DNA from 2 places in the Duganella kummerowiae genome. Region 2 is predicted to be linked to the other one. Evidence: predicted binding sites of a transcription regulator. Region 2 holds the regulator's gene; the other holds the start of a gene.
The links. The regulator sigma-54, encoded in region 2, starts transcription at its own class of promoters, with help from an activator protein. The targets are predictions, from matches to a motif close to TGGCANGNAANCTGCTTT.

Region 1 (3,076 bases), on a different contig from region 2:
GGCTTTGCCCACAACTTCGCGGCCAGCCGTGCCGGCAATGGCTCGGTGATGGATTATCCGCATCCGGTGCTCAAGCTGGACGCACAGGGCGAGATCGACCTGTCCGACGCCTACGGTGTGGGCGTGGGCGCCTGGGACGACTACATTGTCAAGTACATCTATGGCCAGTACGGCAGCGGCCAGCAGGAACAATCGGCGCTGGCCAGATTGCGCGCCGAGGCCCATGCGGCCGGGCTGGTGTACGCCAGCGACCCGGATGCGCGCTCGCCCGGCGCCAGCCATCCCGACGGCCTGCTGTGGGATTTCGGTCCGGACAGCCTCAAGACCTGGGACCAGCTGGGCGCCGTGCGCCAGCGCGCCCTGGCCACTTTCGGCGCCGCCGTGCTGCCCGATGCGCGCCAGCTGGGCGAGCTGGAGGCGCGCCTGGTGCCGGTCTACCTGCTGCAGCGCTACCAGGGCGAGGCGGTGGCGCGCTTGCTGGGCGGCGGCGATTTCGAATACGGCAGCGCCGGCGACGTCAAGGCGGGCATCGCGCGGGCCGGGGTGCGCGCCACCCCGGCCGCCACCCAGCGCGCCGCCCTGGCGCGCCTGACCGACAGCCTGCGCGCCGAGTACCTGGCGCTGCCGTCCGCCGTGCTGGACCTGCTGACGCCGCAGGCCATGGGCTATGAACGGGGCCGGGAGAATTTTGCGAACCGCATGGGCAGCGTGGCCGACGCCCTGTCCATCACGGAGGCGGGCGCGGCCCAGACGGCCGGCTTCCTGCTGGACCCGGCCCGTATCAACCGCCTCTCCTGGCAGCATGCGCGCGACGCCCAGCTGCCCGGCGTGCAGGAAGTGCTGGGCCAGCTGCTGCAAAAAACCTGGAAACGCGACGCCGTGCCGGCCTCGGTGGCGGGCGGCGAGGCGGTGCAGCTGGCCGCCAACTGGGTGGTGTCGGACGCCCTGCTGAACCTGCTGGACGGCGGCAAGCTGCATCCGGCGGTGGCGGCCGAGGTGCGCCAGTCGGTGCGCGAGCTGTCACAGTGGCTGCGCGCGTATCCAGGCAAGGGCGTGACTGCCGACAGCCGCAGGCAGGCCGCCGACACCATCGCCGCCTACCTGGCCGACCCGCGCAGCGTCAAGCTGCGGCCGCTGCCCCCCGTTCCGCCGGGCGCACCGATCTAGGCGAGTGCACCAAAAAGCAGCATCATGTTGGTGCGCGCCCGTTCGCGGTGCAATTGTGTGATGCGACGAAAACCCAGCAAAATCATGTACTTGGAATTTTGCACCAAATTGGAACGAATATTGCTTATATGTTCGTTCTTTATTTTGGTTTGCATTATTTTGGGGAGTTTTTGATGGGTAGTCACCAAGACGGCGCCGATGCCTTGTTCATATTGCTGGGCGCCATCATGATTTTGGCCATGCACGCAGGCTTCGCATTCCTGGAGCTGGGCACGGTACGCAAGAAGAACCAGGTCAACGCCCTGGTGAAGATCCTGGTGGACTTCGGCGTGTCCACCATCGCCTATTTCTTCGTGGGCTACAGCATCGCCTACGGCATCAGTTTCTTTGCCTCGGCCGACGTGCTGGCCGCGCGCAACGGCTATGAACTGGTCAAGTTCTTCTTCCTGCTGACCTTTGCCGCCGCCATTCCGGCCATCATCTCGGGCGGCATCGCCGAGCGCGCCAAGTTCCATCCCCAGACCGTGGCCACGGCCCTGCTGGTCGGCCTGGTCTATCCCTTTTTTGAAGGCATCGCCTGGAACCACCGCTTCGGCGTGCAGGAATGGCTGCAGCGCAGCTTCGGCGCCGAATTCCACGACTTCGCCGGCTCGGTGGTGGTGCACGCCGTGGGCGGCTGGATCGCCCTGGCGGCCGTGCTGCTGCTGGGCGCGCGCCGCGGCCGCTACATGAAGAATGGCGCCATTGCCGCCCATCCGCCGTCGTCCATCCCCTTCCTGGCGCTGGGCGCCTGGATACTGACCGTGGGCTGGTTCGGCTTCAACGTGATGAGCGCGCAGGCGCTGGACAAGATGAACGGCCTGGTGGCCGTCAACTCCCTGATGGCCATGGTGGGCGGCACCCTGGTGGCGCTGGCGCTGGGCAAGAACGATCCCGGCTTCGCCTACAACGGCCCCTTGGCCGGCCTGGTGGCGGTGTGTGCGGGTTCGGACTTGATGCATCCGCTGGGCGCCCTGATCACCGGCGCCCTGGCTGGCGCCATCTTTGTCTGGATGTTCACCCTGGCGCAAAACAAATGGAAGATCGACGACGTGCTGGGCGTGTGGCCGCTGCACGGCCTGTGCGGCGCCTGGGGCGGCATCGCGGCCGGCATTTTCGGCCTGCGCGAGCTGGGCGGTGTGGGCGGCGTTTCGTTGCTGTCGCAGCTGGTGGGCACGGGACTGGGCGTGTCGATTGCGGTGGCGGGCGGTTTTGCCGTGTATGGCCTGCTGAAAGCCACACTGGGCCTGCGCCTGGACGCCGAAGAGGAATTCCAGGGCGCCGACCTGTCCATCCACCGGATCACCTCGACCCCCGAGCGGGAGTCCAACTGGTAAGATTTACCGGTGTATCACCACCATCAGCGCCTTGGCCTCCGTCTTGCCATGGTTGCGGATGACGTGCTGCTGGTCGGCCGGATAACGCGCCGTGCCGCCCAGCTTGATCTTCTTCTTGTCCGTTCCCACTTCCACTTCCACTGAGCCGTGCAGCACGGTCAGGTGCTCCTGCGCGCCGGGATCGTGGCCCTGCGAGGCCAGTTCGCCACCCGGCGCCAGGGTCAGCTCATACCATTCATATTTGCCCGCCAGCTCCATCGGCCCCAGGATGCGCAGGATGTAGCCGGCATGCGCGCCGGGCAGGGTGGGCGTCTCGTGGGCGTCGATCACCCGGATGGCGTCGGCGGCCGGGGCGTCGCTGGACAGCAGCTCGCTGATCTGCACGCCCAGCGCGTTGGCCAGGCGCCAGGTGATGGCGATGGTCGGGTTGGCCTTTTCGCGTTCTATCTGCGACAGCATCGATTTGGACACGCCGGCGATGCGCGACAAGTCCTCCAGCGTCAGTCCGCGCGCCAGTCGCAGGCGTTGCAGGG
Region 2 (3,076 bases):
CGGCCCAGGCCGACAGCCATGCCAGCGCGCAGGCGCCGTCGGCGGCCTGGCCCTGCGGGTCGGCCTGGTAGCGGCTGGCCGCGCTCGACACTTCGCCGAGGAAATCCTCGATGGGTTTGGTGTTGGCGATGTTGCGGGCGCGCAGTACCGGGTCGATCACGGAGTGATGGCTGTCGGTGTAGTAGCCGTTGGCGTCGATGTCGATCACGGCCGGCGGCGCCGGCTTGCAGGCAGGTGCGGCGGCGGAGACGGACACGGCGGCGCTGAGCAGCAACGATATAAATAATTTATCAAGTTTCATGCAGCCACTCGCAGAAGGAAAACGTTTACCTTAACACAGGCAAAAAAGGGCGCCAAGCGCGCCCTTCGTTGTGGAGCCGGCGTGGGGTCTAGACGGCGGCGGTGGGTTCGTAGCTGTCGGGCAGGTGTTTGATGGCGTCGTGGCCATGCTGCTGGACTTTGTCCTTGTATTTCATGACTTGCCGGTCGAGCTTGTCGATCAGCGTATCGATGGCGGCGTACAGGTCTTGCGACAGGCTTTCCACGTACACGGTCTTGCCGGACATACGCAGGTTGATTTCAGCCTTTTGACGTTTCTCTTTCTCTTTAAGGTTATCGACCGTGAGGATCACGGCGATATCGATCACTTGATCAAAGTGGCGGGTGACGCGCTCCAGCTTGTTCTGCACGTATTCACGGATAGCCGAAGTCACTTCGAGATGATGACCACTGATGGTGAGATTCATACACACTCCTAAAGATGATGTCGCCTTACGGCCAGTGCGGGCGCCCATTGCCGCCGGGCGCGCAGTGGCCAATGCACTACAAAGACTTGCGGAGGCTGACTGGAGGGATTTTCAAGGCTTCGCGATACTTGGCAACAGTACGTCGCGCGATCACCATGCCCTGTTCTCCCAGCATGTCCGCAATCTTACTGTCGGATAAAGGATTTTTAGGGTCTTCTGCTCCTGTCAGTTGCACGATGAGCGCCCGTATCGCCGTCGATGAGGCTTCGCCCCCCGCTTCGGTGGCGACGTGGCTGCCGAAGAAATATTTCAACTCAAACATGCCATGCGGGGTCAGCATGTATTTCTGAGTTGTTACCCGAGAAATAGTACTCTCGTGTAAACCCAGTGTATCAGCAATTTCGCGAAGCACAAGGGGTCTCATGGCGACGGCGCCGTGCGAGAAAAAATTCTTTTGCCGTTCCACTATCGCCTGCGCCACGCGCAGGATGGTGTCGAAGCGCTGGCGCATGTTCTTGATCAGCCACTTGGCTTCCTGCAGCTGAGCACCCATGGCGCCCTCGCCCTTGCCCTGCTTGAGCAGGTTGGCGTACATGGCGTTCACGCGCAAGCGCGGCATGACGTCGTTGTTCAGGCTGACCTGCCAGCCGTTGCGGCCCTTCTTGACGATCACGTCCGGCACCACGTAGTCGGACACGTCGGACGCGAAGGCGGCGCCCGGATGCGGATTACACTGGCGGATCACGGCCTGCGCCTCGCGCAAGTCTTCCTCGTCGCAGTTGAGGGCTTTTTTCAGCTTGTTGAAATCGCGCTGGGCAAACCAGGCCAGATGCTGTTCGACGATGGTCAGCGCCATGCGCCGCGTCACCAGGGGCACGCCGGGCATGCGGCGTATCTGCAGCGCCAGGCACTCGGACGCGTTACGGGCGCCCACGCCCACCGGGTCGAAGCTTTGCAGCAGCGTGAGGGCCGTGCGCAGCTCATCGAGCTCGATCTCCAATTCTTCCGGCAGGCGCGCGTGGATGTCCTCCAGCGGCTCTTCCAGGTAGCCGTTCTCGTCCAGCGCATCGATGATGATTTCCACCAGCGCGCGGTCGCGCATTTCCAGCACCGTCACCCGCATCTGCTCCATCAGGTGCTCGCGCAGGGTGCAGTGGCCCGCTTCCAGTTGCGGGCGGGAATCCTCGTCGTCGTTGTTCTTGCTACGGCCGGCGTCGCCCCAGTCCATGTCGGCCTCGGGGGTGGTGCTGTCGGTGTCGGCGGCCGGGCCGTCATAGGCCTCGCCTTCGCCGGCCGGCGCAGCATTGTCGGGCGTGTGCACGGGATCGGCGCCGGCCTCGGCGGCGCCGGCCGGCTGGCTGATGGCGCCATCGGACAGCAGGCGCACGGAGTGGTCCAGCGGGTCGTCCAGCCTTTCCAGCAAGGGATTTTCGGTCAGCAGCTGTTCCAGTTCCTGGTGCAATTCCAGCGTCGACAATTGCAGCAGGCGTATGGACTGCTGCAGCTGCGGCGTCAGCGCGAGATGTTGCGAGGTACGCAGTTGCAAAGACTGTTTCATGGATCTACATACGGAAATGTTCACCCAGATACACGCGACGCACCGACTCATTGGCGATGATGTCGTCTGGCCGGCCTGATGCCAGTACCGTGCCCTGGTTGATGATGTATGCGCGGTCGCAAATGCCCAGCGTCTCGCGCACATTGTGATCGGTAATGAGGACGCCGATGCCGCGCTCCTTGAGGAAGCGCACGATGCGCTGGATCTCAATCACGGCAATCGGGTCGACCCCGGCGAAAGGTTCATCGAGCAGCACGAAGCGCGGGTTGGTGGCCAGGGCCCGCGCGATCTCCACGCGGCGCCGCTCGCCGCCCGACAGGGACAGCGCGGCGTTGTCACGCAGCTTCTCGATTTGCAAATCGGCTAGCAGGGTATTGAGCCGTTCATCAATTTCCGCCTTGGATAAAGGCTTGCCGTTGACTCGCTGGATTTCGAGCACGGCGCGGATGTTTTCTTCCACCGTCAGTTTGCGGAACACGGACGCCTCCTGCGGCAGGTAGGACAGTCCCAGCGCCGCGCGGCGGTGGATGGGCAGGCGCGAGATGTCGGTCCCGCTGATATCGATGCTGCCCGCATCGGACGGCACCAGGCCGACGATCATGTAGAACGAGGTGGTCTTGCCGGCGCCGTTGGGGCCCAGCAGGCCCACCACTTCGCCGCACTCGACCTGCAGCGACACGTCATGCACCACCTGGCGCTTGCCATAGGTCTTTTGCAGTCCGCGTACGATCAGGGTGCTGCCGCAGCTGGCCATGTCCATTATTTCCCCTGT

Region 1: a site for sigma-54 is predicted at 1,277-1,294, ahead of ACLB1G_RS01450 (ammonium transporter). Genes of this name have one in related genera too.

What each region holds. Positions count from the first base shown of each region.
Region 1 covers NZ_JBKFEH010000002.1:134,794-137,869, reverse strand. Annotated here, with positions in the region: gene ACLB1G_RS01455 (zinc-dependent metalloprotease) at 1-1,167, shown strand, start outside; gene ACLB1G_RS01450 (ammonium transporter) at 1,341-2,543, shown strand; gene ACLB1G_RS01445 (helix-turn-helix domain-containing protein) at 2,547-3,076, opposite strand, start outside.
Region 2 covers NZ_JBKFEH010000008.1:288,676-291,751, forward strand. Annotated here, with positions in the region: gene ACLB1G_RS09085 (alginate lyase family protein) at 1-301, opposite strand, end outside; gene hpf (ribosome hibernation-promoting factor, HPF/YfiA family) at 390-746, opposite strand; gene ACLB1G_RS09095 (RNA polymerase factor sigma-54) at 823-2,304, opposite strand; gene lptB (LPS export ABC transporter ATP-binding protein) at 2,309-3,064, opposite strand; gene lptA (lipopolysaccharide transport periplasmic protein LptA) at 3,064-3,076, opposite strand, start outside.